Linked DNA regions of Phaeacidiphilus oryzae TH49. Each later gene encodes a partner of the first gene's protein in a complex. Links are inferred from orthologs where the notes say so. Each region holds a gene or a part of one and is shown on either strand. Other genes may lie near its edges.

The links.
Region 2: the proteins of dnaG (region 1) and dnaB are in contact, whole or in part, in a crystal structure (PDB 2R6A), measured with the Geobacillus stearothermophilus proteins. The link is inferred for Phaeacidiphilus oryzae TH49 from one-to-one orthologs. Residues at the interface, in WP_049624496.1 of Geobacillus stearothermophilus: Lys456, Leu457, Leu458, Pro459, Ala460, Asn463, Ala464, Leu467, Leu535, Leu536, Ile537, Ala538, Gln544, Glu545, Asp548, Tyr549, His552; in WP_033016901.1 of Geobacillus stearothermophilus: Ser13, Glu15, Ala16, Gln18, Glu91, Leu92, Asp94, Ala95, Val96, Pro97, Thr98, Ala99, Ala100, Asn101, Tyr104, Tyr105, Ile108.

What each region holds. Positions count from the first base shown.
Region 1 is NZ_JQMQ01000005.1:5,127,074-5,142,563, forward strand. Bases 10,990-13,901 are described here. They hold dnaG (DNA primase), read left to right. Parts: upstream 10,990-11,411; coding sequence 11,412-13,391; downstream 13,392-13,901. Other genes in these bases: BS73_RS26410 (NAD(P)/FAD-dependent oxidoreductase), read left to right, coding at 10,990-11,332. In the rest of the region: ppdK (pyruvate, phosphate dikinase), read left to right, coding at 1-1,437; BS73_RS26370 (PAC2 family protein), read left to right, coding at 1,792-2,763; BS73_RS26375 (SGNH/GDSL hydrolase family protein), read left to right, coding at 2,980-3,936; BS73_RS26380 (MarR family winged helix-turn-helix transcriptional regulator), read right to left, coding at 3,975-4,532; BS73_RS26385 (MFS transporter), read left to right, coding at 4,631-5,989; BS73_RS26390 (alpha/beta hydrolase), read right to left, coding at 6,038-7,126; BS73_RS26395 (trypsin-like serine peptidase), read left to right, coding at 7,390-8,349; BS73_RS38370 (hypothetical protein), read left to right, coding at 8,406-8,573; BS73_RS26405 (deoxyguanosinetriphosphate triphosphohydrolase), read left to right, coding at 8,659-9,960; more of BS73_RS26410, read left to right, coding at 10,088-10,989. UniProt on the Escherichia coli protein: RNA polymerase that catalyzes the synthesis of short RNA molecules used as primers for DNA polymerase during DNA replication.
Region 2 is NZ_JQMQ01000005.1:3,591,968-3,607,465, forward strand. The notes cover bases 12,238-15,157. They hold dnaB (replicative DNA helicase), read left to right. Parts: upstream 12,238-12,864; coding sequence 12,865-14,451; downstream 14,452-15,157. Other genes in these bases: BS73_RS19750 (GNAT family N-acetyltransferase), read right to left, coding at 14,503-14,964; BS73_RS19755 (nitroreductase), read right to left, coding at 15,002-15,157. Also shown: BS73_RS19685 (inositol-3-phosphate synthase), read right to left, coding at 1-467; BS73_RS19690 (PadR family transcriptional regulator), read right to left, coding at 647-1,234; BS73_RS19695 (transglycosylase domain-containing protein), read left to right, coding at 1,918-4,380; BS73_RS19700 (glycosyltransferase family 87 protein), read left to right, coding at 4,598-6,028; BS73_RS19705 (alanine racemase), read right to left, coding at 6,096-7,130; BS73_RS19710 (lipid II:glycine glycyltransferase FemX), read right to left, coding at 7,181-8,305; BS73_RS19715 (hypothetical protein), read right to left, coding at 8,450-8,776; rpsF (30S ribosomal protein S6), read left to right, coding at 9,027-9,317; BS73_RS19725 (single-stranded DNA-binding protein), read left to right, coding at 9,402-9,992; rpsR (30S ribosomal protein S18), read left to right, coding at 10,068-10,304; rplI (50S ribosomal protein L9), read left to right, coding at 10,321-10,776; BS73_RS19740 (MATE family efflux transporter), read right to left, coding at 10,915-12,210; more of BS73_RS19755, read right to left, coding at 15,158-15,498. UniProt on the Escherichia coli protein: The main replicative DNA helicase, it participates in initiation and elongation during chromosome replication. Travels ahead of the DNA replisome, separating dsDNA into templates for DNA synthesis.

The DNA.
Region 1 (15,490 bases):
CTGGTCCGCCGGGAGACCAACCCGGACGACCTGGACGGCATGATCGCCGCCCAGGGCATCCTGACCTCGCGCGGCGGCAAGACCTCGCACGCCGCCGTGGTGGCCCGCGGGATGGGCAAGACCTGCGTCTGCGGTGCCGAGGAGCTGGAGGTCGACACCAAGAAGCGGCGCTTCACCACGCCGGACGGGCGGGTCGTCGAGGAGGGCGACCTGATCTCGATCGACGGCTCGACCGGCAAGGTCTACGTGGGCGAGGTGCCGGTCGTGCCCTCGCCGGTGGTCGAGTACTTCGAGGGGACCCTCCACGCCGGCGCCGACGAGCAGGGCGGCCTGGTCAAGGCCGTGCACCGGATCATGGCGCACGCCGACGAGCGCCGGATCCTGCGGGTACGCGCCAACGCGGACAACGGCGAGGACGCCAACCGCGCCCGCCGGTACGGCGCCCAGGGCATCGGCCTGTGCCGCACCGAGCACATGTTCCTCGGCGAGGAGCGGCGCAAGGAGGTCGAGCACCTGATCCTGGCCGACAACGACAAGGACCGGGAGACGGCGCTGAAGACCCTGCTGCCGCTGCAGAAGGGCGACTTCGTCGAGCTCTTCCAGGCGATGGACGGGCTGCCGGTGACGGTGCGCCTCCTCGACCCGCCGCTGCACGAGTTCCTGCCGGACATCACCGAGCTGTCCGTCCGGGTGGCGCTCGCCGAGGCGCGGAAGGACCCGAACGAGAACGACCTGCGCCTGCTGCAGGCCGTCCACCGGCTGCACGAGCAGAACCCGATGCTGGGGCTGCGCGGCGTCCGGCTCGGGCTGGCCATCCCCGGCCTGTTCTCCATGCAGGTGCGGGCGATCGCGGAGGCGGCGGCCGAGCGGAAGCTGGCCGGCGGCGACCCGCGGGCGGAGATCATGATCCCGCTGGTCGGCACCGTCCAGGAGCTGGAGATCGTCCGGGACGACGCGGAGACGGTGCTGGCCGACGTCGAGCGGACGCACAACGTCGAGCTGGACATCAAGCTCGGCACGATGATCGAGCTGCCGCGGGCCGCGGTGACGGCGGGTCAGATCGCCGAGGCCGCCGAGTTCTTCTCGTTCGGCACCAACGACCTCACCCAGACGGTGTGGGGCTTCAGCCGGGACGACGTGGAGGCCTCCTTCTTCACGGCCTACCTGGAGAAGGGGATCTTCGGGGTCAGCCCGTTCGAGACCATCGACCGGGACGGCGTCGGCGCCCTGGTCAAGCAGGCCGTCGAGGCCGGCCGGGCGACCAGGCCCGACCTCAAGCTCGGCGTCTGCGGCGAGCACGGGGGCGACCCCGACTCGGTGCACTTCTTCCACGAGGTGGGCCTGGACTACGTGTCCTGCTCGCCGTTCCGGATCCCGGTGGCACGGCTGGAAGCCGGTCGGGCCGCCGTACAGACCGCGGGCAGCGACTCGCGCTGAAACCCTCCGCCGGGCCCGTCGCCCGCCCCACCGCACCGAGCATCGGTACCCGGGTGGGGCAGGGCGCGGGAACCCTCACCCGGCGTCAGCGCGAGCTGCCTCACCGCCCCCGCCACCTGAGCTGACATCGGCAGGAAGGGAGAGCGGAGCAGCTGCCCGCACCACCGCGCGGCGGAGCTCGGCGCAGGGTAGCCGCCGCGTATGCCGGGGCGTGGCACTGGACAACGGCGTCCGGTGCCGCGCCCCGGCCCTGTGCTTCTCGCGTACGTCTCGTGCGCTCCGCCCATCGGGGCCCCCGGACGGGAATGTCGGACGCTCCGGGGATGCTTATCCGTGCTGAAGGCAACGAATCAGATGGGGTGCGCGGTGCGCGAACGCGATCCGAGGGATCTGTACACGCTCGAACCTGGGGCGACCGAGGCACTCGCCGAGGCGTTCGGCGGGGACTCCGACGGGGGCGGGCCGGCGCTGCTCTACTTCTTCGAGGGCTTCATGGACGCCGGTGAGGTCGGCGAGCAGATCTCCGAGTACCTCCTCGGCGACGCCGACCGGCGGCTGATCGCCTCCTTCGACACCGACCGCCTGGTCGACTACCGGGCCCGCCGGCCGCCGATGGTCTTCGCCCGCGACGAGTGGATCTCATACCAGCCGCCGGTGCTCGACCTCTATCTGGTGCACGACGCGGTGGGGGTGCCGCTGCTGCTGCTCTCCGGCCCCGAGCCGGACGTCGAGTGGGAGCTCTTCGCCTCCGCCGTGCGGGATCTGGCGCAGCGGCTCGGGGTGCGGCTGGCGGTGAACTTCCACGGGATTCCGATGGGGGTTCCGCACACTCGCCCGGTCGGGCTCACCCCGCACGGCAACCGGCCGGGGCTGATGGGCGACCACCCGCGCTGGTTCCAGTCCGCGCAGGTGCCGGGCAGCGCCGCCGCGCTGGTCGAACTCCGGCTCGTCGAGGCGGGGTTGGGCGCGCTGGGCTTCGCCGCGCATGTGCCCCACTACCTGGCGCGGGACGCGTACCCGCCGGCGGCGGTGGCCGTGCTGGAGGCCGTGCAGGCGGCCACCGGTCTTGTGCTGCCGGGCGCCGAGCTGCGGGCCGCGGCCGAGCGGACCCGGGAGGAGGTCGACCGCCAGGTCGAGGAGGGCGGCGGCGAGCTGCGCTCGGTGGTGACCGGCCTGGAGCAGCAGTACGACGCCTTCGCGGGCGCGGTGGAGCGGGGCAGCCTCCTCGCCGAGACCGCGGACCTGCCGTCCGCCGAGGAGCTGGGCGACGCCTTCGAGCGCTTCCTGGCGGAGCGCGAGGACCCGGGAGACGGACCGCTCTCCTGACGGTCCGTACCGATCCGCGCCCACTGCCTGTCGAACTGCCGTAGACCAGGCGTTCGTCTCCCGTTCGACTGGCGTCTCCCTGGCGGCACATGGAGCACGGGGGTTACGCGACAGGTGTGAGTCCTGTCACCCGGACCGCACCGAACTTCGGAATCCGGGTACGGAGGACGCAGCATCGGATGGGTGAGGGTTTCGCGGGTGATCCGGGGGAGGACTATGAAGTGGCGGACGAGGGGTGCCGCGGTCGCGAGTGGGCTGCTGGCGCTCGGCGTCCTGTCCGGCTGCGGACTGGAGTCGCAGGGGGCCAAGACGCTCGGCGCGGTGGGCGGTGACTCGCCGAGCCCGCAGCGGCAGGCGGCGTTCGCCCCGTACGTCGCCCTCGGCGACTCGTACACCGCGGGGCCGATGATCCCCCACCAGGAGGGCAGTCCCAAGGGCTGCCGCCGGTCCAGCAGCAACTACCCGTCCGTGGTGGCCAGGCAGCTCGGCCTGTCCGGCGCGGACTTCCGGGACGTCAGCTGTTCGGGCGCGACCGCCGAGGAGATCGCGTACGGGCAGCGGCAGAAGGTCTCCGGCGGGACCGCGCCCGCGCAACTGGCCGCGCTCTCCGGGAACACCAGGCTGGTGACGGTCGGGGCCGGGGGCAACGACGTCGGGTACTTCGACGTGCTGGAGACCTGCGCGCGGCTGGGCATCGCGGCGACCGCCCTGGGCGACGCCGGCGCGGAGACCGCGCCCTGCCGCGACCACTACGGGACCGGCGGGCTGGACGGGCGGATCCAGCAGGCCGGGGCCACCATGGCGGATCTGCTGCGGGCCGTGAAGGAGCGGGCGCCGCGGGCGCGGGTGCTGGTCGTCGGCTATCCGGCGATCTTCCCCGAGCACAACGGCAGCTGCGGGTCGCTGCTGATGACCGGCGGGGACCTGCCCTACCTCCGGGGCCTCGAGGAGGAGCTCAACGCGGAGCTGCGGAGGCAGGCGCTGACGGCGGGGGACGAGTACGTGGACACCTACGGGCCGTCGATCGGCCACGACGCCTGCGAGGTGGCGGACGCCCGCTGGGTCGAGCCGCTGCTGCCCTCGCGGGACGCGTCGCCGCTGCATCCCAACTCCGTCGGCGAGGCGGGGATGGGCCAGGCGGTCCTCTCCGTGCTGCGCGCCCGCACGAGCTGACGGCCCGCTAGCCGCGCGGGCGGCGCTGCCTCCGGGGCCTACGGCTGGTCGAGGTCGTCGGTGCGGCCGGTGGCGTCCGGCTGGGTCGCCTCGACGCGGACCAGCATCCGGGTCAGCATCGCGGCCATGGCCTCCCGGTCGGCGGCCTCCAGGTCGCTGAGGAGCTCCTCCTCGAAGCCCGAGGCCAGGCGCATCGCCTCAAGCCACTTGTCGCGGCCCTTGGGGGTCAGCTCGATGATCACGCGGACCCGGTTGGACTCGTCCCGGGTCCTGGTGACCAGGCCGTCGTCGAGCATCCGGTCGATCCGGTGGGTCATCGCCGCCGGCGTCAGGCCGAGCCGCTTGGCCAGCTCCCCCGGCGTCAGCCGGTACGGGCGGCCGGCGAGGACGAGCTCCTTGAGGACCTCCCACTCGGCGTTGGTGATGTCCAGCGTGCGCAGCTGGCGGGCGTAGGCGAGGTCCATCCGGCGGTTCAGCCGGAAGATCGCCGCGACGATCCGCTCGACCTGCGGGTCGATGTTGGGGAACTCGCGGCGGTAGCGCGCGACGTGGCGGTCCAGGTCGCGTACGGCCGCAGGCACCTTCGGCTCGGTCATGCCGCCAGTATCGCATTCAATTCGTTAGCGTCGAAGCCTTCGGGCCTGTATTCTTTAGCTTCGAAGTCTTCGGACGTGTATGAGCGGAGGTGTGGAGAGTGACCACGGTGATCACGAAGTCGACGGTGGAGGCGCCGCGTGCCCTGCGAAGGGTGCAGGTGGGGAACGCTCTGGCAGCGTTCGGCGCCGGTTTCACCGTGCCCTTCATCTACGTCTACGCGACCGAGGTCCGGCATCTCAGCGCCGGCGTGGGCGGCGCCCTGTTCAGCATCTGGGCGGTGGCCGCGCTCCTCGTCCTGCCGGTCATCGGCAAGGTGGTGGACCGGCGCGGGCCGCAGCCGGTGCTGGTCGCGTCCTGTCTGCTGGCCGCCGCGGGGTCGATCGGCTTCGGGTTCTCGCACGGGCCCGCGGCCATCATGATCTTCGCCGCGCTGTTCGGCGCCGGGATCGCCGGCGAGCAGCCGGTGCTTGCCACCATGGTGGCGCGGTGCACCGAGCCCGGCGGCCGGGCGAAGGCCTTCGCGTTCCAGTTCTTCCTGAACAACCTGGGGCTCGGCATCGGCGGGCTGCTCGGCGGGCTGATCGTCGACCCGTCCCGGCCCGCCAGCTTCGAGGTGCTGTTCTGCATCGAGGCCGCGATGATCCTGGTGCTCGCCGGGGTGGCCGGGACGGTCCGGCTGCCGCAGGTGGGCTCGCTCCAGGTCGAGGTGCCGGAGTCGGCGGAGGCCGCGGCCACCGCTGCCGCCGCCACCGCGGCCGCGGGCGGCGGGGGCTACCGGGCGATGCTGCGGGACCGCGCCATGGTCGGGGTGTGTGTGCTGGCCATGGTGATCTTCTTCAGCTGCTACGGGCAGTTCGAATCCGGCCTGGCGGCCTTCGCCACCAGCGTCACCAAGATCTCGCCGAGCACCCTCGGCTTCGCCCTCGCCGCCAACACCGCGGTGATCGTGGTCGGCCAGCTGCTGGTGCTGCGGATCACCGGGCGGCGGCGCCGCTCCTCGGTGATCGCCGTGGTCGGATTGATCTGGCTGGCCGCCTGGGCGCTGGCCGGGGTCTCCGGGCTGGTCGGCCCGGGCACCGCGCTCGCCACCGCCGCGATCCTGGGGACGTACATGCTGTTCGGGGCCGGCGAGATGCTCCTCTCCCCGGTGCTCGGCCCGCTGGTCGCGGACCTGGCGCCGGCGAGCCAGCTCGGGCGCTACAACGCGGCCTTCGCCGGGGTGCGGCAGGTCGCCATGGTGGCCGGACCGGCCTTCGCCGGTCTGATGGTCGGCATGCGGGCGTACCCGGAGTACCTCGGCATCCTGTTCCTCTGCACGATCGGGGTCAGCGTCCTCGCGCTGCGGCTCGGACGGCGGCTGACGCCGGTGCAGAACGGACTGGTGAAGGTCGAGTCGGTGGAGCCGGCGGTGCGCCGGGCCGAGCTGGAGCGGGAGAGCACCGTCCCGGTCGCCTGACGCCGCGTCAGGTCGGCGTCAGGTCGGCGTCAGGTCCTCACGTCTGATTCACAACCGGCCGGCCGTCTTCTTCACGGCCGGCGGCGCCGGGTTCGGCAGGTGCTCGCTGAGCCAGGGGAAGACCACCGGGTACATCCGCAGCCAGGTGTTCCAGTTGTGGCCGCCCTGGGCGAGGATCAGCGTCGCGACCGTGGCCGGGGCCCGGACCGCCCGCTTCAGCGCCTCGATGTTGGCCGGCTTGCTGTACTTGTCCTGGCGCGAGGTGGCGAGGAAGAGCGAGACGTCCGGACGGCCGTGCTTCGCCAGGTACAGCGGGCTGTTGAGTTCCCGGGTACGGGCGTCCGGCAGGGCGGACCTGTCGCCGGTGAAGGGGTCCGGGCTCATCGCGGCCCCGGTGGCGAACACCTTCGGGTACTGCAGCGGCAGCTTCGCCGCGCAGAAGCCGCCGGTGGAGAGGCCGAGGAGGCCCCAGGCGTGGGCCTGGCGCTGCACCCGGAACTGGCTGCCGACCAGCTCCGGCACGTCCTGCGACAGCCAGCTGCCGACCCGGCGTTCAGGAGTGTCGCTGCAGGTGGTGTCGATCGAGCCGGGGTCGATCACCGGCATCACCAGGATGAACGGCTTGATCTCGTGCTGACCGAGCATCTGCTCGACGGCGCCCGGGATGTCCCCACCCTCCAGCCAGGACTGCGGGGAGCCGGGCACGCCGTGCAGCAGCATCACCACGGGGAAGTCGTCCTTGCGGTACTGCGGCTCGGAGTACTGCGGCGGAGTCCAGACCAGGACCTGGCCGGAGAGCTTGGAGTGGGAGCCGCGGAAGTAGGTGTCCAGCACCCCGTTCTGCGCCCGGGTGAACTTGGCCCGGGAGGCGGGCGGACCGGGCATCGCGGCGGTGGCCGAGCCGTTGTCGTTGCCGAGGAGGTCGTTCCAGGACGAGTAGAGGCCGTAGCTGTTGTTGATCCACACCGCCACCACGCAGATCGCCGTGGCCTGGCAGATCAGGATCAGCACCAGCCGGGCCGTCCAGCGCAGCGCGCGCGGACCCCGCATCCGCCCCCACAGCAGCAGGGTTGCGGCCACCGCCAGAACGGTGAGGACCGCGAGCAGGATGAGGAACGGGGTTCCGGTCAGGCTCAATTCGGGCTCCTGCTCGGTCTGTCACGTAATGCTCGGTTCGTTCTCGCCGACGATAGTCGGCGACCGTGGGCCGCACGGTTCCCAGACGCGCAGGTCACACACCCTCCCCTTACCGGCTTACTCGGCTCTGGCAGCATCGTGACGCAACCGGGGCGATCCGACGCGGCCGATGCGGTAGGTGGTACCCGCGGGGCGCCGGGCCGAATACCATCCGAGGTCGGGGCCGCCGAAGCCCACGGCCGGCCGGAGAGGGGAACGAACGGGTGTCTCGGCTGACAGGGCGACAGCTGCGCGGTCTGCGAAGGCTGCTCGGGGTGGCCGTGGTCGCCGTTCTGCTGGTGGTCGTCTTCGAGCGGATGGGCGGCAGCGCGTCGAGCACCCCGGCGGCCGGGCATCCGGCGCCCACCCCCACCGGGTCGGTGCCCTCGCCGGGGGCGGACGACCGGTTGCGCGGGCTGCCGCAGGGCGCGCGGGTGCCGGAGGCGCTGGTCGCGCCCAGCCCGGCGGACTCGCCGAGCGCCGTTCCGTTCACCGGGCTGATGCCGCAGGTGGGGGCGCTCTTCAGCCTCGACTCCAACGGGCAGCCGAGCCGGCACTTCTGCACCGGCAGCGTGGTGGACAGCCCGAAAGGGGACGTGATCGCCACCGCGGCGCACTGCGTGATAGACCCCGGCGGCGGGCAGCAGGCCGGGTCCAAGGGCGCCTTCGACTTCGTGCCCGGCTACCACGACGGGCAGTCGCCGTACGGGCTGTGGGCGCCCGTGGAGGTGCTGGTGGACCCACGGTGGAGCGGCGGCGGGAACCCTGACTACGACATCGCCTTCGTGGTGCTGCGGCAGGTTCGGCCGGGGGCACCCGGGCAGTCCGGTCGCAGCCTGCAGGCGCTGGTGGGCGCGGACCCGATCGGGTTCGGCTCGGCGGACGCGGAACCGGGGGTGGTCGGGGCCATCGGGTACCCGGTCTCCGCGGACCGGCCGATCGCCTGCCTCAACGCGACCCGGCCGTATAACCCCAACCAGTCCGAGTTCGACTGCGGCGGCTTCGAGAACGGCAGCAGCGGGGGGCCGCTGCTGCGCGGGATCTCGCCGGACACCGGGACGGGGACGCTGGTCGGGGTGATCGGCGGCTACCAGGAGGGCGGGGACTCGGCGGACGTGTCCTACGCGGCGCATCTCGGGCCGGACATCGAGGCGCTCTACCGGCGGGCGGTCGCCGTTTCTTGACTGGGCGTCACCGAGGAGCAACCGTGCGGAAACAGCGGGGCGCGAGGCTCTTTCGCATGGAGACCGAGACGGAGACGGAGCCCCTTCCCGAGCTGCGGCAGCCGCGGCAGCGGCGGGAGCCGGAGGCGGCGGGTGAGCCGGGCGTGCCCGAGCTGGCCACACAGGGCGAGCTGCTCGCGCGGATAGCCGCCCAGCTGATCGCCCCGCGGCGGGCGCGCGCCTGACCTCCCTTCGCCCCTGCGCCTTCGGCGCCGCGCTCGGGGCGTCTTCGGGGCTGTTGTCGGTGGGGCGGGGTAGCTTGGGTAGGTGGTGGATGTCGGGGCTTGGGGCGCGGCGCGCAGCGCGCACTATGACGCCAACGCGGAGGCGCGTTGGGTTCCGGAGCCGGATAAGCGGCCCGGACGCACCGCGTTCCAGCGCGACCGCGCGCGGCTGCTGCACTCCGCCGCGCTGCGCCGGCTCGCCGGCACCACCCAGGTGGTCGCCCCGATGGAGCGCGATTTCCCGCGGACCCGGCTGACGCATTCGCTCGAATGCGCCCAGGTGGGGCGGGAGTTGGGGGCCGCGCTCGGCTGCGACCCGGACCTGGTGGAGACCGCCTGCCTGGCCCACGACATCGGCCACCCGCCCTTCGGGCACAACGGGGAGCAGGCGCTCGCGGTGGCCGCCGCGGCCTGCGGGGGGTTCGAGGGGAACGCGCAGAGCCTGCGGGTGCTGACCCGGCTGGAGCCCAAGCGGTTCGCGCCGGCCGGCGAGCTCACCGACCGCGGCGGTCCGCGCCCCGGCCGGAGCGTGGGGCTGAACCTCACCCGCGCGGCGCTGGACGCGGCGACCAAGTACCCGTGGCCGCTCGGCGGCGCCCCGGAGAGCACCCGGGAGCCGGGCAAGTTCGGGGTGTACGCCGAGGACCTGGCGGTCTTCCGCTGGCTGCGGCGGGGCGCGCCCCCGCTGCGGCGCTGCTTCGAGGCGCAGGTGATGGACTGGTCCGACGACGTCGCCTACTCGGTGCACGACGTGGAGGACGGACTGCAGGCCGGCTTCATCGACCCGCGGGCCCTCGCCTCCCTCCCCGAGCGGGAGGAGGTCTTCGCCGTCGCCGCCGGCCGCTACGCCCCGGGCGCGGAGCCCGGCGAGCTCGCCGAGGCGCTGGACCGGCTGCTCGGCCAGGAATGGTGGCCCGCCCGCTACGAGGGCAGCGCCCAGGACCGGGCCCGGTTGAAGGACGCCACCAGCCAGCTGATCGGCCGCTTCTGCCTGGCCGCCGAGGGCGCCACCCGGGCGGCCTTCGGCACCGGCCCGCTCACCCGCTACGCCGCCGACCTGGTGGTCCCACCGGAGGTGCGGGCGGAGTGCGCGGTGCTCAAGGCGGTCGCGGACCGGTTCGTGATGCAGCGGCCGGACCAGGAGGAGCTCAGATCCGGGCAGCGGGTGGTGATCGCGGAGCTCGCCGAGGTGCTGATCCGCACCGCCCCCGAGGGGCTGGACCCGGTCTTCCGCGCGCACTTCGACGCGGCCGGGGACGACGGCGAGCGGCTGCGCACGGTCATCGACCAGATCGCCGTGCTCACCGACGCGTCGGCGCGCGCGCTCCACCGCCGTCTGGTCAATTGAACGGGGTTGCGGGACCCTTCGGCCTAGCCGGAACAGGCACGACGGGGCATCGCACAGAGAGTCGACGTCGACACGAGCGGACGGGAGACCGCGGGTGGTCAACTCAGTGGACGCACACCAGACTTACGTGATCGTCGGAGCCGGTCTGGCCGGCGCCAAGGCCGCCGAGGCGCTGCGGTCCGAGGGCTTCTCCGGGAGAGTGATCCTGGTCGGCGACGAGCGCGAGCACCCGTATGAGCGGCCCGGGCTCTCCAAGGGCTATCTGACCGGCAGCGAGGAGCGCTCCTCGCTCTTCGTCCACGAGTCCTCCTGGTACGCCTCGCGGGAGGTCGAGCTCCACCTCGGCCAGCCCGCCGTCCGGCTGGACCCGCGGACCCGCGAACTCGCCCTCGCCGACGACACGGTGCTCGGCTACGACCGGCTGCTGATCGCCACCGGCGCCACCCCGCGCCGCCTCCCGGTGCCGGGTGCGGACCTCGGCGGCATCCACTACCTGCGGAAGCTCTCGGACGCGGAGCGGCTGCGCGGTTCGCTGCAGGCGCTGGGCCGGGAGAACGGCCGGCTGCTGGTGATCGGCGGCGGATGGATCGGCCTGGAGGTGGCCGCGGCCGCCCGCGGCTACGGCGCCGAGGTGACCGTCGTCGAGCAGCAGCCCACCCCGCTCCACCAGGCGCTGGGCCCGGAACTCGGCGAGTTCTTCGCCCAGTTGCACCGGGACCACGGGGTGGACCTCCACACCGGCCGCGGGATCGCCTCCTTCGAGGGCCAGGACGGCATGGTGCTCGCCGCGCACACCGAGGACGGCGACGAGCTGCCCGCCCACGCGGTGGTGGTCGCGGTCGGCGCGGTGCCGGAGACCGGCCTCGCCGAGGCCGCGGGCCTGGCGGCGGCCGACCGGGCGGAGGGCGGCGGGATCGCCGTCGACTCGGCGCTCCGCACCTCCGACCCGGCGATCTTCGCCGCGGGCGACGTGGCCAACGCCGAGCACCCGGTCTTCGGCCGCCGGCTGCGGGTCGAGCACTGGGCCAACGCGCTCAACGGCGGCCCGGCGGCGGCGCGCTCCATGCTCGGCCAGGAGGTCGTCTACGACCGGATCCCGTACTTCTTCACCGACCAGTACGACCTGGGGATGGAGTACTCGGGCTTCGCCGCGCCCGGCGCCTACGACCGGGTGGTGGTCCGCGGCGACCTCGGCAAGCGCGAGTTCATCGCCTTCTGGCTGGCCGGCGACGGCCGGGTGCTGGCCGGGATGAACGTGAACGTGTGGGACGTCACCGAGCCGATCCAGCGGCTGGTGCGGTCGGCGCGCCCGGTGGACGTGGACGCGCTGGCGGATCCGGGGCGGCCGCTGGAGACCCTGCTGCCGAAGTGACGGCCGCGCCGGGGCGGGGCCGCCGGGGAGTCCGCGGCGGGCCTGCCGGGTTGTCGGCGGGCGCCCGTAGACTTCTCCTGTGGCAGGCGGTGGCGGGCGGATCCGGGACGAGGACGTGCAGGCGGTGCGGTCCGCCGTGCGGATCGACGCCGTGGTGGGCGAGTACGTCCAGCTCACCTCGGGGGGCGGGGCCCAGCTGAAGGGGCTCTGCCCGTTCCACGACGAGAAGTCGGCGTCCTTCTACGTCAACCCCTCGAAGGGCGTCTACAGCTGCTTCGGCTGCGGCGAGGGCGGCGACACGATCAAGTTCGTGATGTCGATCGAGCACCTCACCTTCGTCGAGGCGGTCGAGCGGCTGGCCGCCCAGATCGGCTACACCCTGCGCTACGAGGGCGGCGGGTACCAGCCCGGCCGGCAGAAGGGCGAGCGCACCCGCCTGCTGGAGATCAACAAGCTGACCGCGGCCTGGTTCACCGAGCAGCTCGGCACGCCCGAGGCGGAGATCGGCCGGCGCTTCCTCAAGGAGCGCGGCTTCGAGGCGGAGGCCGCCCAGCACTTCGGCATCGGATACGCGCCCGGCGGCTTCGAGAACCTCACCCGCTTCCTCCGCGGGAAGGGGTACACCGACAAGGAGCTGCTGGTCAGCGGCGTCTGCTCGGAGGGTCGGCGGGGGCCGATGGACCGCTTCCGCGGCCGCCTGGTCTGGCCGATCAAGGACATCACCGGGGAGGTCGTCGGCTTCGGCGCCCGCAAGCTGCGGGAGGACGACAACGGGCCGAAGTACCTCAACACCCCGGAGACCCCGCTCTACCGCAAGTCCCAGGTGCTGTACGGGCTGGAGCTGGCCAAGAAGGAGATCGCCAAGAGCGGCCGGGCGGTCGTCGTGGAGGGCTACACCGACGTGATGGCCTGCCATCTGGCCGGGGTCACCACCGCCGTCGCCACCTGCGGCACCGCCTTCGGCGAGGAGCACATCAAGATCCTCCGTCGGCTGATCATGGACACCTCCTCCTACAAGGGCGAGGTGGTCTTCACCTTCGACGGTGACGCCGCCGGGCAGAAGGCCGCGCTGCGGGCCTTCGAGGACGACCAGAAGTTCGCCGCCAAGACCTCGATCGCCATCTCGCCCGGCGGCATGGACCCCTGCGAGCTGCGGCTCGCCCAGGGCGACGCGGCCGTGCGCAACCTGGTCGACCACCCGGTGCCGCTCTTCGAGTTCGCCATCAAGACGGTGGTGGCCCGGCACAACCTGGAGACCGCGGAGGGCCGGGCGGCCGCCCTGGAGGAGGCCGCGCCGATCGTCGGCCGGATCCGGGACGGCTCGGTGCAGCACGAGTACGCGGTCAAGCTGGCCGGCCTGGTCGGCATGCTGGACGAGCAGTTCGTGGTCCGCCGGGTGGGCAGGATCGCCCGCTGGGAGCGGGAGCGGCAGTCCTCCGGCGGCGGGGGAGGGCGGAACGGCGGGGCTCCGGCGGGGCCGGGCGGCCCCGGCGCCCCCGGGCCGGGCGGGTACCAGGCGTCCTCCGGCGGCGCTCTCAGCGGCGCGGAGGCGGCCGCGGAGCTGCGGAGGAACGCGCGGAACCCGGTCCAGTTCGTGGAGCGCGAGCTGCTGAAGATCGCCCTCCAGCATCCGGCGATGGTGGCCCCGATCTTCGACGCCTTCACCGCAGAGGAGTTCGCCACCGGCCCGTACGTCGCCGTCCGGCAGGCCGTCGCGGCGGCCGGCGGGGTCGCCGCGGGCGCGGCGGCGCCGGACGCCTGGCTGCCCGCGGTCCAGGACGTGGCCCCGGACGACCGGCTGCGCGGCCTGATCACCGAGCTGGCGGTGGAGCCGCTGCGCCAGGGCCGCGGGCGCGAGGTCGACGAACTCTACGCTCAGCAGTTCCTGGTCCGGCTCCGCCAGCAGGCGGTGGACCGGAGGATCCAGGAGGTCCGCAGCTACCTCCAGCGGCTCGGCCCGGGTGCCGACCAGGAGGCCCTGGGCCCGGTGCAGAACGAGCTGTGGGCCCTCCAGCAGTACGCCCAGGCGCTGCGGGTCCAGGGGGCCCAGGCGCTCTGACGGTCGCCGACGGCAGCCGTTCGTGATCAGACGATCACGGAGTGTTGGAAAAAGAGGCCGCACGACCCTCGGCCGGGGAGCGCGCTTGGCGCACACTGGTTTCGGTGTCCCAGCCCTTACGCAATCCCTCGCCCAGAGGTCGCGACGCGCGCCCATCACACACGCGTTCCGCGGCCGGAAGGGAACGACGTGGACCTCGCGACCGTCCCCCGTACCGCCACCGGCCGCGTTGCGGTGGTTACGCCGCCGGAGGAGGGCGACGTGACCGAACGCCACGCCGCCGACGAACCGCTCCCCCCGGAGCCGGAACCGGCGCCCGAGGCCGCCACCGGCGCCGCGCCCGAAGCCGCCACCGGACGGGCCCCGAGGCCCCGGGGGCGCGGGAGGCGCCGGAGATCCGCGAGGCGCCGGAGATCCGCGAGGCCGAGACCGACAACGACGACCCCGGGCCCTCGCTGGACGACGTGGCCGGCCCGTCCGCCGACCTCTTCCGCCAGTATCTGCGCGAGATCGGCCGGGTGCCGCTGCTCACCGCCGCCGAGGAGGTGGAGCTGGCCCGCGCGGTCGAGGCCGGCCTCTTCGCGGAGGAGCACCTCAACCGCCGGCTCGGCGGACTCGGCGAACTGGACGCCCAACTCACCGACGAGCTCGACCGGTTGGTGGTCCTCGGCCGGATGGCCAAGCGCCGGCTGATCGAGGCCAACCTCCGGCTGGTCGTCTCGGTGGCCAAGCGCTATGTCGGGCGCGGACTGACCATGCTGGACCTGGTGCAGGAGGGCAACCTCGGCCTGATCCGCGCCGTGGAGAAGTTCGACTACGCGCGCGGCTACAAGTTCTCCACCTACGCCACCTGGTGGATCCGCCAGGCGATGAGCCGGGCGCTGGCCGACCAGGCCCGCACGATCCGCGTCCCGGTGCACGTCGTCGAGCTGATCAACCGGGTGGTGCGGGTGCAGCGGCGCCTCCTCCAGGAGCACGGGTACGAGCCGACGGCGGCGGAGGTCGCGGCGGTGCTGGAGATCCCCGAGGAGCGGGTCGGCGAGGTGCTGCGGCTGGCCCAGGAGCCGGTCTCGCTGCACGCCCCGGTCGGCGAGGAGGACGACGTCGCGCTCGGCGACCTGATCGAGGACGGGGACGCCGCCTCGCCGGTCGAGTCCGCCGCGTTCATGCTGCTGCGCGAGCATCTGGAGGCCGTGCTGTCCACCCTCGGAGAGCGCGAGCGGAAGGTGGTCCAGCTGCGGTACGGGCTGGTGGACGGGCGTCCGCGGACGCTGGAGGAGATCGGCCGGCTGTTCGGGGTGACGCGCGAGCGGATCCGCCAGATCGAGTCCAAGACCCTCAACAAGCTCCGCGACCACGCCTTCGCTGACCAGCTCCGCGGCTACCTCGACTGAGGGACCGGCATCCGGAGGCGTGGCCGCCGGGCGCTACGCCTTCGGATACAGCTGGTCGCGGGTGGCGGCGTACTGCTCGCGGACCGCGGCGCCGAGGGCGGTCTCCTCGCCCGGGTCGACCGTCGTGCAGCCCTCCAGCGGCCACAGCGGCGGGTCGGCGCCGCCCGCCAGCGCCCACGCGGCCTGGCGGGCCGCCCCCGGGACGCCCAGTCGCCGGTCGGCGGGACCACCACCGGGACCCCGAAGACCTGGGCCGCGATCCGCTGCACCGCCTCCAGCCGGCCGGCCGAGCCCAGCAGGAAGACCCGGCGCACCGTCACCCCGCGTTCGCGCAGCAGGTCGAGGCCGTCCGCGAGTCCGCACAGCATCCCCTCCACGGCCGCCCGGGCCAGATGCTCGGGCGCCATCGAGTCCTCCCGCAGCCCCGCGAGGGTGCCCGCCGCCTGCGGCAGCGCGGGCGTGCGCTCCCCGCGGAGATACGGCAGCAGCACCAGCCCGCGCGCCCCCGGCGTCGAGCGCAGCGCCAGCTCGCCCAGCCCCTCGGCGTCGGTGTCCAGCAACTGGGCGGTGGCCCGCAGCACATGGGCCGCGTTCAGGGTGACGACGGTCGGCAGATGGCGTCCGGTCGCGTCGGCGTACGGCGCGATCAGCCCGGCCGGGTCCGGCAGCGTCTCCCGGTGCGGGGCGTACACCGTCCCGGAGGCC
Region 2 (15,498 bases), 1.5 Mb from region 1 along the record:
AAGGCCACCTTGGCGTCGATCGCGCACTGGGCGTAGAATTTGGCGGCGTCCTCGGAGCCCACCGGCAGGTAGCAGACCAGAACGTCGACCTCGGCGTCCTTGAGCGCCTGGACGATGTCCACGGGCTGCTCGGCGGACTCCTCGATGGTCTCCCGGTAGTACTTGCCGAGGCCGTCCAGGGTGTGGCCGCGCTGCACGGTGACGCCGGTCGGCGGTACGTCGCAGATCTTGATGGTGTTGTTCTCGCTGGCCGTGATGGCGTGCGCGAGGTCCTGGCCTACCTTCTTGGCGTCCACGTCGAAGGCGGCGACGAACTCGACGTCCCGGACGTGGTAGTCACCGAACTGAACGTGCATCAGGCCGGGGACCTTGGCGGTCGGGTCGGCGTCCTTGTAGTACTCGACGCCCTGGACCAGTGAGGCGGCGCAGTTGCCCACACCCACGATGGCTACGCGAACCGAACCCATTCCGGTTGCTCCCTGTGAAGTCCTCAAGGCTCCGCCGATTTGACGAGGCCTCAGCTGGTTGCTGAAACGGACGGTCCGGGCCGTGGTGGTGCTGCGGACCCGTCCTGTTGACGTGCTCTGTTGTGCGGTCAAGCCGTACTGCGGTTGAGCGGGTGAGCGGAGGGGGCTCCGCGACTCCGTCAGGGGGAGTCGCCGCCGCGCGGCGCGCGATTGCCCCGCTCCGTCTCGATCAGCTCGTTCAGCCAGCGGACCTCTCGCTCCACCGATTCGAGGCCGTGCCGCTGGAGTTCCAAGGTGTAGCGGTCGAGCCGCTCACGGGTCTTGGCGAGCGCGGAGCGCATCCGCTCCAGGCGCTCCTCCAGCCGGTTGCGGCGCCCTTCCAGGACGCGCATCCGGACGGCGCGGTCGGTCTGGCCGAAGAAGGCGAAGTGGACGCCGAACTGCTCGTCCTCCCAGGCGTCCGGGCCGGACTCGGAGAGCAGCTCCTCGAAGCGCTGCTTCCCCTCCGGGGTCAGCCGGTAGACGATCTTCGACCGCTTGCCGTTGATCGCCGTGGCCGGGACGTAGGGGTCGCCCGGATTCTTCTCCTCCATCAGGTAGCCCTGCGCCACCAGGCTCTTCAGGCAGGGATAGAGGGTGCCGTAGGAGAACGCCCGGAACGATCCCAGCAGCACGTTGAGCCGCTTCCGCAGCTCGTAGCCGTGCATCGGCGAGTCGTGCAGCAGGCCGAGTACGGCGAACTCGAGGATCCCCGATCGTCTGCTCATTCCGTGTCCCTCCTCTCCGCACAGCCGGCTCTTATGTCGAGCTGATGTATCGAGCCGATACATCGAGACGATAGAACGAGACCCCCGGAGACCGCAAGACATGACCGGAGGGTGGGGGGCGACGGCACCGTGTGTGCGGGGCGAGCCGGACAGACGAAAACCCCACACCCGTTCTCTGATGGGTTTGCCCGGATTGTCAGTTGATGCCGGATTGGACGCCTAGTACTCCTGCGTACTCTGTCGGCTATGCAGAACGCCGGGAACCATAGGGGCGTATGGTGCGTCCCCGTCCTTGGTGAGGTGCGGCCTATGCGGCCGGCGACCCGGGGGAACCCCGCGCGGGGCCAGACCGTGCGCGGGGCGAGGAACTGGAAGACCGCGTCTAGGTCTGCGGACCTGTCCGAGGAGCAGCTGGAAGCATGAGCGAACACCGGCGAAAGCAGCCGCCGTCCGGAGGCGGCGGCAGAGGCGTCGGCCGGAGCGTCGGGCGCCCGGCCTCAGGTCGCCGAGCGGCGCCCCCGCCTCCCCGACGAACGTCGGCCACCGGTAACGGTTCCGTCGGGGGGCCTGGGGGGCCTGGTGGGCCTGCCGGCCCGGGGGGCCCGGGTGCCTCGGGCACCTTCGGCGGCTACGGCCAGGGGCCGGGTGCCGGCCATCGGGCCGGTCCCGGTGCCGATCCGACGATGGCCCAGCCCAGGATGACCCGCGCCGAGATGCGCCGGGCCGCCCAGTCCGGCGGTCGCGGCGGTGGCGGACGCGGCGGCGGTGGCGGCCGGGGCGCCGGCGGGGGACCGGGCGGGCCCGGCGGTCCGCCCCCGAAACGGTTCATCGACTACCCGCGCTGGGGGAAGCACGGCGTCCGCCGGTTCGTGCCCTCCTGGAAGCAGGTGCTGGGCACGTTCCTGATCGGCGCCGGCGGGATGACCGGCCTGGTCGGCATCGCGTACGCCAACACCTCGGTGCCCAACTGGTCGCCGACCTCCCTGCAGCAGAGCAACGTGTACAAGTGGGCCGACGGCTCCACGATGGCCACGGTGGGTTCGACGAACCGTCAGAACGTCTCGCTGGACAAGGTCCCGACGGACGTCCAGCACGACTTCCTGGCCGCCGAGAACGCCAACTTCTACAAGGACAGCGGCGTCGACTTCACCGGCATCGCCCGGGCCGTGCTGCACATGGCCGAGGGCGGCGAGGTCCAGTCCGGTTCGACGATCACCCAGCAGTTCGTGAAGAACTCGATCATCCAGAACCAGACCCAGTCGGTCACCCGCAAGTTCGACGAGATCCTGACCTCGATCAAGATCAGCCAGCCCGGCAACATGTCCAAGGACCAGATCTTCGCCGGGTATCTCAACACCAACTACTACGGCCGCAGCGCCTACGGCATCCAGGCCGCCGCGCGGGCCTACTTCGGCGTCGACTCCAACCGCCTGAACCTGGCCCAGGGCGCCTTCCTGGCCGCCTCGGTGAACGAGCCGAGCCTGTACCAGAACATCGACACCGACCCCACGGCCAAGCAGACCGCCATCTCCCGCTGGGGATACGTGCTGGACCGGATGGTGGCGGCGCACTGGCTGACCCCGGACCAGCGGGCCAAGTACACCCCGTCGACCTTCCCGAAGACGATCAAGTGGCAGCAGAGCCCCGGGCAGACCGGGCAGACCGGCTACATGATCGATCTGGCCAACCAGTATGTGAAGGACCACTCCAAGGGCGAGATCACCGATGCCGACCTGGCCAAGGGCGGCTACACGATCCACACCACCTTCGACAAGACGAAGACCGCGGCGCTGACCGCGGCGGTGGACAAGACCCGCAAGGCCAGCCTCTCCCCGACCCGCAAGGCCGACAAGAACGTCCAGTTCGGCGGAGCCTCGGTGGACCCCGCGACCGGGAAGATCGAGGCGATCTACGGCGGTCCCGGATACGACCAGGGTTACTACGTGGACAACGCCAACGCGAGCGGCATCCAGGTCGGTTCGACCTTCAAGCCGATCGTGCTGGCCACCGCGCTGCAGGACGGAGCGGTCCTCTCCCCCGGCTCCCCGCGCTCGAAGATCGGCGTCAACAGCCGCTTCAACGGCGACGACGAGATCAAGATCAAGGACCAGAACGGCCAGTACATCACCAACAACCAGGCCGGCACGGTGGACAGCTCCGGCACCAACGACGGCCTGCTGCACCAGAAGAACGACGTGACCACCGCGTACGGGTACATCTCGCTGCGCAAGGCCATGGAGATGTCGGTCAACACGCCGTATGTGCAGCTCGGTGAGTACGTGGGCTACCAGAACGTCGCCAACGTGGCGCAGAAGCTCGGTGTGCTGCCGAAGACCATGGCCGAGCCCAGCGCCGGCTTCTACATCGGCACCTCGACCATCTCGCCGATCCGGATGGCCTCGGTCTACGCCACCTTCGACAACTCCGGGGTGCACACCGAGCCGTACTCGGTGACCGAGGTGGACTACAACGGCTCCAAGGTCGAGTCCGTGGCCATCCCGCAGGCCCAGACGGCGATCGCGGCGAACATCGCGGACACCGTGAGCGACGTCCTCAAGGGCGTGGTGGAGAACCCGGACGGCACCGGTTACAAGGCCAAGGCGCTCGGCCCGTACGTGGCCGGCAAGACCGGTACCACCGACGAGTACCACTCGGCCTGGTTCATCGGCTACACCAAGAGCCTGGCCACCGCGATCACCATGTTCAAGGAGGACCCGAAGGCGGCCACCCTGGAGAGCATGGAGGGCGTCGGCGGGCAGCCCAAGACCTTCGGTGGCAACTTCCCGGCCGGGGTCTGGGTGGACTACATGAAGGCGATCAACGACTACGGGAACACGCCGTTCCCGACGCCCAACCCGGCGCTGCCCAAGGGCGCGGACGAGTTCGGCGCCCCGGCGATCGCCCCGACCCCGACCGCCACGCCGACGGCCTCGGCCTCGGCCAGCTCGCCCACCCCGGGCAACGGGCACGGCAAGCCGACGGACAGCCCGACACCGTCCACCAGCCCGACGACCTGCGTGCTGTTCTGCGGGCCCGGGAACGGGGGCGGCGGCGGTGGCGGCGGACCGACGCCGACCGGCGGGCCGACCAGCAGCGGTACTCCGACCGCGACGAGCACCAAGCAGCACGGCCCCTGGGGCGGCTGACCCGGCGTCGGTCGGGTAACGGCCCCCGGAGCGGCCACGGCGACCCCGCCGTGGCCGCTCCTGCTGTTCCGGCCGCTCCTGCTGTTCCCGCTGTTCCCGGGGGAAAGGGCGGGCACGCTCAGGAACGTACGGCAGGATGGCGGACATGACGTGGAGCCAGTCCGAATTGACGCCGGAGGACCCCACCCCGGGCCCGACGCCGGGCCCCCCGCACGGGATGGTGGACGCCCCTCCGCCGGAGGACACCGTCGTGGTCCCCGCCGACGAGGACCCGGTCGCCGCCGCCGGCAGCGAGGTCTTCGGCGGTCCCCCCGGCAGGCGCGCCCTCCTCGGCGTCAACTGGTGGACGGCGGCGCGGGTGCTGGCCGTCTGCACCATCGTGGTCTTCGCCCTCGGCATGGTGCAGAAGATGCCCTGCTACCACGGGGGTTGGTTCTTCGGCACCACGGCGCAGTACGACCACGCCTGCTACAGCGACATCCCGCATCTGTTCACCCTGCGCGGCTTCGCGGCCGGGAACGTGCCGTACCTGGACAGGATCCCCAACGCCACCGACCCCCACCTGCAGTACCTCGAATACCCGGTGCTGACCGGGGTGTTCATGCAGGTCGCGACCTGGCTGACGCCGGGCGGCGGCGGTGACGTCTCCCGCGAGCAGGTCTTCTGGATGGTCAACGCGGGGATGCTGATGCTCTGCGCGATCGTCGCGGTGATCGCCGTGATGCGCACCCATCGCCGCCGCCCCTGGGACGCCCTCCTCTTCGCGGTGGCCCCGGTGCTGGCGCTGGACTCCACCATCAACTGGGACCTTCTCGCGGTCGCCCTGGCCGCGGTGGCGATGGCCCTGTGGGCGCGGCAGCGGACCGTCTGGGCGGGGGTGTTCATCGGCCTGGCGACGGCCGCCAAGCTCTACCCGGTGCTGCTCCTCGGTCCGCTGCTGGTGCTCTGCCTCCGCGGCGGGCGGCTGCGGGAGTTCTGGAAGGCGCTGGCCGGCGGGGCGGCCTCCTGGCTGGTGGTCAACCTGCCGTTCATGATCCTCGCCTATCCGGGCTGGAAGACCTTCTACACCTTCAGCGAGACCCGCGGCGCCGACTACGGATCGCTCTGGCTGATCCTCGAACAGCGCGGGCTGTCGATGAGCGTCTCGACCATCAACCTGCTGGACGCGGCGCTGATGATCGTCAGCTGCCTGGGCATCGGCTGGCTGGCGCTGGCCGCCCCGCAGCGGCCGCGGGTGGCGCAGCTGGCCCTGCTGGTGGTCGCCGCCTTCACCCTCTGGAACAAGGTCTACTCACCGCAGTACGTCCTGTGGCTGCTGCCGCTGGCGGTGCTCGCCCGGCCGCGCTGGCGCGACTTCCTGATCTGGCAGGCCTGCGAGGTCGTCTACTTCCTGGGCATCTGGTACTACCTGGCGTTCACGGTCAGCCCGCAGCAGAAGGGCCTGCCCACGGACTGGTACCACGTGGTGATCCTGGTGCACATCCTCGGCACCCTCTACCTGTGCGGGATCGTGGTCCGCGACATCCTCCTGCCGGAGCGCGACCCGGTCCGCTGGGACGGCAGCGACGACCCCTCGGGCGGCGTCCTGGACCGCTGCGCGGACCGGTTCGTACTCGGCAGGGCCCGCTCGGGAGCGGCGGCGCCGTGACACCGGCGCCGCCGACCCCCACGGCGCGGAGCGGTGCGGCCCAGGAGCGACGGCCGCCCGTTCCGCGTCAGCCCATGTCGACGATGCGGTCGAAGAGGGTGGTGGTGTGGCGGAGGGTGGCCTTGAGTTCCTCGCCGGCCATCGGGGGAGCCGTCTCGGCGGGCAGCCAGAGCATGCTGACCTGCATGTGGGGCGGCTCCGCGAAGGGCAGCTTGGAGCCGTTCCAGCTGAACGGCGAGACCGTCCGGTTGAGGGTGGCGAGGCCGGCCCGGGCCAGGTTCTTGGCCCGGGGGGCGAGGCCGCTCATGCTCTTCGGCGCCTCCAGGCCCACGCCGTGGGCGGTGCCGCCGGCCACCACCAGCAGGTTGCCGTCCTGCGGCGCCCGGTGCTGCCGGTAGCCGTATCGCTCGCCCTTGGCGAGCTTGTGGACGTCCAGCACGGTGCCGCGGGACTCCAGCACGTCGTGGGCGCCCAGCCAGAGCTGGGTGCCGATCCGGGCCCGGAACCGCACCTCGGGGTAGCGCTGCTGGAGCGCGGCCACCTCCGGCGCCCGCAGGTGGCTGACGAACATGGTGTGCAGCGGAAGCCCGTGGGAGCGCAGGTTCTCCACCCACTCCGCGGTCTCCGCCACCGGGTCCACGCCCTCCGGGCGGTCCATCGGCAGGTGCACCGCGAAGCCCTCGACCCGCACGTCGTCCAGCGCCGAGCGCAGCTTGAAGAGCTCGTCCACCGGCACGCCGTGCCGGCGCATCGAGGTCATCAGTTCGATGATCACCCGGCCGCCGACCAGCGCCCGGACCCCGTCCACCGTGCCCACGGTGCGGATCACCCGCTGCGGCAGCGGCACCGCGTCCTCGCCCACCCGGTACGGGGTGAGGACGATGATCTCGCCGCCGAAGTAGTCCTTCACCTCGGCGGCCTCGTAGGCGGTGCCGACCGCCAGCACCTGGCAGCCGAGCCGGGCCGCCTCCTCCGCGAGGCGCAGGTTGCGGAAGCCGTAGCCGTTCCCCTTGGCCACCGGGATCAGGCCGGGGAACTGCTGAAGCACCGTGTACTGGTGCGCGCGCCAGCGCGGGGTGTCCACGTAGAGCGAGAGCGCCATCGCGTCCGGGCCTTCTTCCTTCTTGTGTACCGGGTGGTGTTCCGGCAGGGTCAGCGGCGGGACATGTACATGTCCAGCGCCTTGTGCAGCAGCTTGTTGAGCGGGAAGTCCCACTCGCCCAGGTACTCGGCGGCCTGGCCGCCGGTGCCGACCTTGAACTGGATCAGCCCGAAGAGGTGGTCGCTCTCCTCCAGGACGTCACCGATGCCGCGCAGGTCGTACACGGTAGCGCCCATCGCATGGGCGTCCTGGAGCATCTGCCACTGGATCGCGTTCGACGGCCGGACCTCGCGCTTGTGGTTGGAGGAGGCGCCGTAGGAGTACCAGGTGTGCTGGCCGACCGTCAGCATCGTGGTGCCGGCCAGCGGCTCGCCCTCGTGGTAGGCCAGGTAGAGCCGCATCCGGTCGGGCTCCTCGCTGGTCAGCGCCCGCCACATCCGCTGGAAGTACTCCAGCGGGCGCGGGGTGAACTGGTCGCGCTCGGCGGTCACCACATAGATGTCGTGGAAGATCTTCAGCTGGTCGTAGCCGCCCTGGACCACCTCGACGCCGGCCTTCTCGGCCTTCTTGATGTTGCGGCGCCAGAGCTGGTTGAAGCCCTTGTTGATCTCCGGCAGGGTGCGGCCGGCCAGCGGGACCTGGAAGACGTAGCGCGGCTGGCTGGCGCCGAAGCCGCCCTCGCCGTCCGGGTCCTCCTGCTGCCAGCCCATCCGGCGCAGCCGGTCGACCACCTCGAAGGCGCGCGGCTCGTACCAGCTCGCCTCGATGTCGTGCAGCCGCTTGGCGGTCTTCTCGGAGATCGCCTTCTTGATGGCCGCGGCGTCCCAGCGCCGGATGATCACCGGCGGGCCCATCTTCACCGAGAACGCGCCCTGCTTCTTCAGGTGCGCCAGCATCGGGTTGAGCCACTGCTCGAGGTTCGGGTCGAACCAGTTGATGACCGGCCCCTCGGGCATGTAGGCCAGATAGCGCTTGATCCTGGGCAGCTGCCGGTACAGCACCAGGCCGGTGCCGACGATCCGGCCGCTGCCCTCGTCCACCCAGCCGATGGACTCGGAGCGCCACTCCGCCTTCACGTCGCCCCAGGACGGGACCTGCATGTGGCTGGCGGACGGCAGGCTCCGGATGAACGCCAGGTGCTCGGCCCTGCTGATGGTCCTCATACGCAGGCTCATACGGGGTGCTCCTCCAAAGCGGGCGGCGCGTCAGCGTGATGGTCCGGGGCGAAGCCTACTTGCCCCTCCGTCACGCCGACCGGCCTCCCGCCGGGGGGAAGGCGGGAGGCCGGTCGGCCGAGGGGCGGCGGCGGACTGAGCGGACTAGACGAGACCGCCGTGGGCGAGTGCGATACCGAATCCGACGGCCGAGGCGCCGCCGAAGATGACGATGACGAAGCGCTCGGCGGTGGTCGCCGAGATGTACTGGGCCCACACCGCCGTGATCATGCCGGCCAGGCCGACCCAGGCGGTGAAGACGTGCAGCTGGTAGACCCAGCAGGTGGCGAAGGCGACGGCGCCCAGCACCGCGACCACCAGGGCCAGGGTGTTCTCCAGCGGGTGCGCCTTGCCGTCCGAGTTGAGGCTGAAGCGGGAGGCCGGCCGGCCTTGCGCCGCCGGGGCAGAAGGAGTGCGTGCCGTCTGGGCCATGTAACCCACCTCCGGGGGAGGGTCTCCGAGAGCTGTCGATCGCTGTCTGCGGGTCAAGCCTGGAACATGTACAGACTGGTGCAAATCGTGCGCCGATTTCAAGAGGCCGATCGGGTACCTGTAGCCTGGACCGTCTGCGATGGTGCGGCGGTTCTGAAGTGTCAGTACCCGCCGATACCCTTGCTGACGCGATTGACCCTCCTGCCACGGAGAGACCGTGGCCGCTGAGTCCAGAGGAGGTGGGTTACCAATGCGTCATTACGAGGTGATGGTGATCCTCGACCCCGATGTCGAGGAGCGCGCTGTCTCCCCCATGATCGAGACCTTCCTGAACGTCGTCCGCACCGGCGGCGGCGCTGTGGAGAAGATCGACACGTGGGGCCGGCGTCGCCTGGCCTACGAGATCAACAAGAAGTCCGAGGGCATCTACTCGGTCATCGACCTCAAGGCTGAGCCTGCGGTCGTCAAGGAGCTGGACCGTCAGCTGTCGCTGAGCGAGTCCGTCCTCCGGACCAAGGTTCTCCGCCCGGAGACCCACTGAAACAGCAGTGACCGCGAGGGCCCGGCCAGGGTCCGCGCGGCAGGCACCATCTGATCGGAACGTCTCCCCCCGAGAGGTCATCCCATGGCAGGCGAGACCGTCATCACCCTCGTCGGCAACCTCGTCGACGACCCCGAGCTGCGCTTCACCCCTTCGGGTGCGGCCGTCGCGAAGTTCCGCCTCGCGTCGACTCCGCGTACCTTCGACCGCCAGACGAACGAGTGGAAGGACGGCGAGAGCCTCTTTCTGACGTGCAACATCTGGCGGCAGGCCGCGGAGAACGTGGCGGAGTCGCTGCAGCGGGGCATGCGCGTCATCGTGCAGGGCCGCCTTCGGCAGCGCTCGTACGAGACGCGTGAGGGCGAGAAGCGCACGGTCTACGAGGTCGAGGTCGACGAGGTCGGCCCGAGCCTGCGCAACGCCACGGCCAAGGTCACCCGGACCCAGCGGTCCGGCGGCCCGGGCGGCGGTGGCAACTGGGGCGGCGGCGGCCCGCAGGGCGGCGGCTCCGGCGGCGGCGACTGGGGCGGCGGCTCCGGTGGCGGCCAGTCCGGCCAGGGCGGCGACCCGTGGGCCTCCGGCGGCGGTGCGCCCTCCGGCGGTGGCAACGGCGGCGGTGGCGGTGGCTGGGGCGGCGGCTCCGGCGGCGGCTACTCCGAAGAGCCCCCGTTCTAGGCGCGGCGTCACCGGACGTTCCGAATCAGACGGTGTTTCAGACCTGATCTCGAAAACACCAGTTGGAGTTACACCATGGCCAAGCCGCCTGTGCGCAAGCCGAAGAAGAAGGTTTGCGTCTTCTGCAAGGACAAGATCACTTACGTCGACTACAAGGACACGAACCTGCTGCGGAAGTTCATCTCCGACCGCGGCAAGATCCGTGCCCGCCGGGTCACCGGCAACTGCACCCAGCACCAGCGGGACGTCGCCACGGCCGTGAAGAACAGCCGTGAGATGGCCCTGCTGCCCTACACCTCGACCGCTCGCTAAGGAGAGGGTGATTCACGTGAGCACCACCAAGATCATCCTCACTCACGAGGTCTCCGGCCTCGGCGCCGCGGGCGACGTCGTCGAGGTCAAGGGCGGGTACGCCCGCAACTTCCTGGTCCCGCGCGGTTTCGCGATCCGCTGGACCAAGGGCGGCCAGAAGGATGTCGACGCGATCAAGCGCGCGCGCAAGATCCACGAGATCCAGACGCTGGAGCAGGCCAACGAGGTCAAGGCGCAGCTGGAGGGCCTGGCGATCCGCCTGGCCGTCCGCGCCGGCGACACCGGCCGGCTGTTCGGCTCGGTCACCCCGGCGGACATCGCCGAGGCGATCAAGTCGGCCGGCGGCCCGCAGGTCGACAAGCGCAAGGTCGAGATCGGCTCGCCGATCAAGACCACCGGCGCGCACAAGGTCAGCGTGAAGCTGCACGCCGACGTCGCCGCCAACCTGAACGTGGCGGTCGCCGCCGCGTAACGAGGCGCGCTGAGCATGACCGGACGGGCTCCGCCCCGGGGGTTCACCCCCGTGGGGCGGGGCCCGCTCGGTTTTCACGCCGCAGGCTCCCCGCGTCCCTGACTCGGCCCTGCGGGACTCGGCCCTGCGGGACTTCGTTCAGCGTTCCGCGCCGGTGACGAGCCAGCGGCCGGTTCGGGCGCGTAGGGCCAGGAAGACCAGGCGGCTGAGGATGAAGACGGTCATCGCCCACCACAGGGCGGTCAGGCCGCCGCCCGCGGCCGGCAGCAGCAGCGCGCAGGGCGTGAAGAGGACCAGCGTGCCGAGCATCGCCCAGGCCAGATAGGGGCCGTCGCCGGCGCCCATCAGCACGCCGTCCAGGACGAAGACCGCGCCGGAGAGCGGCTGGGTGACCGCGATGATCAGCAGCACCGGGGTGAGGAGGCCGTGCACCGCCGGGTCCGGGGTGAAGAGCGGCAGATACAGCGGCTCCGCCAGGACCAGCAGCGCGCCCAGCACGGCGCCGGTGCCGACGCCCCAGCGGACCATCCGGCCGCAGGCGTGCCGCGCGCCCGGGGCGTCCTCCGCGCCCAGGTAGCGGCCGATGATCGCCTGGCCGGCGATGGCGATCGCGTCCAGCGCCATGGCCAGGAAGTTCCACAGGGACATCGCGATCTGGTGGGCGGCGATCGCGTCGTTGCCCAGCCGGGCCGCGACCGCGGTGGCGATCAGCAGGACGGCGCGCAGACTCAGGGTGCGGACCAGCAGCGGGAGTCCGGCGGTCGCGGAGGCGCGGATGCCGGCCGGGTCGGGCCGCAGCCCGGCTCCGGTGCGGCGGACCCCGCGGACCACCACGACCAGGTAGACCGCGGCCATCCCGGTCTGCGCGATCACGGTTCCGGTGGCCGAGCCGGCCACGCCCATCCCGGCGCCGAAGACCAGCACCAGGTTGAGCACCAGGTTGGCGCCGAAGCCGGAGACGGCCACGATCAGCGGGGTGCGGGTGTCCTGGAGGCCGCGGAGCACTCCGGTGGCGGCCAGCACGATCAGCATCCCGGGGATGCCGGCGGCGCTGATCCGCAGATAGGTGACGGCGTACGGGGTGGCGGTCGGCGAGGCGCCGAAGAGGCCGACCAGCTGCGGGGCCAGCGGGACGGTCACCGCGACCACGGCGGCGGAGAGGATGACGGCCAGCCAGATCCCGTCCACCCCCTGGCGGATGGCGGCCCGGAGGTCGCCGGCGCCGACCCGGCGGGCCACCGCGGCGGTGGTCGCGTAGGCCAGGAAGACGAAGACGTTGACCAGGGTGGAGAGGAGGGCGGCGGAGACGCCGAGGCCGGCCAGTTGGGCGGTGCCGATGTGACCGATGATCGCCGAGTCGGCGAGGAGGAAGAGCGGCTCGGCGACCAGCGCGCCGAAGGCGGGGACGGCGAGCCGGAGGATCTCCCGGTCCATCCGGCGGTTGCCGGAGGGCGGCCTCTCGGAGGAGCCCCGCGGATCTTGGGAAGGGGGAGGACTAGTCCTCCCGGGCGGTCCCCCGGTCGGGTCGTCTGGCTCGTTCCGGCGGGGGAAACGGCCGGCGGAAGGGCTCCGTCGCATGGTCCTACCGTAGTCATCCACAGGTAATGGGCACAACTGACTCGCAGGTATTACCAGAGGGCGGGCGCTCAGGTGTCCGATGCGGCCTCTCCGGTGATCTTGCACAGACTGCCGAAGTTTTTCCCCTGCACAGGGGGTGGATGGAGAATGTGCAGGTCAACTGGGGTGTGGTGGGCGGATCATCAGGTTATCCACAACGGGGTCCCCAGGGTTGTGCACAGGATCCGGGGACTTCTCCACAGGGATTGGACCGACTTCCACACCCCCTGTGGATAACTTTGTTGGTCTCCGCCCGCTCACGGCCTTAGCGTGGTCGCTCGGCCGACTCGTCGCACCCTTCACGGCGGGGCCGTCACGTCAGTCCAGACTGCACCCGCAACTGCCCGCGGGAGAAGTCGATCTGTCAGTGCGGTGCCGTAGGAATGAGGGGTCGACGTTCGCCGCAGGAGCTCACCCAGGTCCCTGACGGCCCGTCGGTGCCAGCACGTCGAGCAGGAACGGGGGCGTCCGATGAGCGGCCCGCAGTACGTGGGACAGGAGGCGGCGGCTCCTCCGCCGGACGAGGACCCCTGGGCGGGCCTCGCCTCCGAGCCGCCGGCGGGCGCAATCGGCGCGCTGGACGGGATTCCTGACGGCCCGTCCGACCGGCTCCCGTCCTCCTCCCGCAACGGGGAGCGGAACGGCGACCGCAACGGCGGCCGCGGCTTCGGCCGGGACGGCCGGCAGGGGCGCGGCTCCGGCGACGACCGCTCCGGCTCCTCGGGGGACCGCGGCTTCGAACGGGTACCCCCGCAGGACCTGCTGGCCGAGCAGTCGGTGCTGGGCGGCATGATGCTGTCCAAGGACGCCATCGCCGACGTGGTGGAGGTCCTCAAGCCCGCCGACTACTACCGCCCGGCGCACGAGCTGATCCACGGCGCCATCCTCGACCTCTACGCCCGCGGCGAGCCGGCCGACCCGATCACCGTCGCCGCCGAGCTCACCAAGCGCGGCGAGATCACCCGGGTCGGCGGGGCCGCGTACCTCCACACCCTGGTCTCCTCGGTGCCCACGGCCGCCAACGCCGAGTACTACGCGGAGATCGTCCACGAGCGCGCGGTGCTGCGCCGGCTGGTCGAGGCCGGCACCCGCATCGCGCAGATGGGCTACGCGGCGGACGGCGACGTCGACGAGATCGTCAACTCCGCGCAGGCGGAGATCTACGCCGTCACCGAGGAGCGCACCAACGAGGACTACCTCCCGCTGGGCGACATCATGGAGGGCGCCCTCGACGAGATCGAGTCGATCGGCTCCCGCAGCGGCCAGATGACCGGCGTGCCCACCGGCTTCGCCGACCTCGACCAGCTGACCAACGGCCTCCACCCGGGCCAGATGATCGTCGTCGCGGCCCGTCCCGCCATGGGAAAGTCGACGCTGGCCCTGGACTTCGCGCGGGCCTGCTCGATCAAGAGCCGGATGCCCAGCGTCATCTTCTCGCTGGAGATGGGCCGGAACGAGATCGCGATGCGCCTCCTCTCCGCCGAGGCGCGGGTGGCGCTGCACCACATGCGGTCCGGGAACATGACGGACGACGACTGGACCCGGCTCGCCCGCCGGATGCCGGAGTTGAACGAGGCCCCGCTCTACATCGACGACTCGCCCAACCTGTCGATGATGGAGATCCGGGCCAAGTGCCGCCGGCTGAAGCAGCGGAACGACCTGCGGATGGTGGTCATCGACTACCTCCAGCTGATGCAGACCGGTGGCTCGCGGCGGCCGGAGAGCCGGCAGCAGGAGGTCTCCGAGATGTCCCGCAACCTCAAGCTGCTGGCCAAGGAGCTGGAGATCCCGGTCATCGCCCTCTCCCAGCTGAACCGAGGTCCCGAGCAGCGCACCGACAAGAAGCCGATGGTGTCGGACCTCCGCGAGTCCGGCTCGATCGAGCAGGACGCGGACATGGTGATCCTGCTGCACCGCGAGGACGCCTACGAGAAGGAGTCCCCGCGGGCCGGCGAGGCCGACCTGATCGTCGCCAAGCACCGTAACGGCCCCACCGCCACCATCACGGTCGCCTTCCAGGGCCACTACTCCCGCTTCGTGGACATGGCGCAGAGCTGACGGCCGGCCACGGCGTGGCCGGGGCCGGGCGGTGGGGCCGGGCGGCGGGGTTCAGTGCGGGAGGGTGAGGAGGAGCGTCGGCAGCAGTCTGCCGGGGATGGAGCCGGAGGGGACGGTTCCGGTGGGGACCGCGCCCATCGCGCGGTAGAAGGGCTCGGCGTGGGAGTCCGCCTCGATGGTGAGGCGGGTGAAACCCAGGGCCCGCGCGGCTGCGGCGGTGTGCTCGAACAGCAGGCGGCCGATGCCCTGGCCGATGGCTCGCGGCTCGACGAACATCATCCCCAGGACGCCGGTGGGCGGCCCTCCTTCGAGGGTGGTGAAGCCCAGGACGCGACCGTCCCGCTCGGCCACCGTGGTCCGTCGGCCGGCCACCTCGTCCGCGCGGAGGGTCAGCTCCTCCCGGCACGCGTCGAGGAAGTCCGCGTCGTAGCCCCAGTGGGCCTTGGACCGAAGGGCCAGGTCGCTGAGGATCCCGGCCTCGGCCGCCCGGGCCGGCCTGATCAGCACGCTCATCGCTGCCCCCGCGTCGGATGTGGTTCCGCTCGGAAAGCTACCCGGTGGTGGCCGTGGTCGTCGTCGTGGTCGCGTCGCCGAGGAAGGTGACCGTCTGCGAGAGGGGCGCCCGGGCGGTCCGGGGGCCTTGCGCCGACGGGTCCCGGTGGCCGATCGACAGGCCGGCGAAGAGGAGGAGGCCTTCGGGCGGGCCGACGACCTCGGCGGCCGTGCGGTGGTAGACCGACCAGGCCATCTGCGGGCAGCTGTGGAGGTCCTCGGCACGCAGCAGCAGCATCACGGTCTGCAGGTACATGCCGAGGTCGGCCCACTGGGCGGAGCCCATGCCGCGCTCGATATAGCAGAGCAGCAGCGCCGGGGCGCCGAAGCAGTCCCAGTTGCGGGCGATCTCCCGGGCGCGTGCGCGGGCATCCCCGCGCTCGATGCCGAGGGCGTCGAACCGCTGGGCCGCGGCGGCGGAACGGCGCTCGCGGTAGGCGGGGTCCAGCCGGTCCGGATACATCGGGTACTCCGGCTCGTCACCGGGATCGCCGG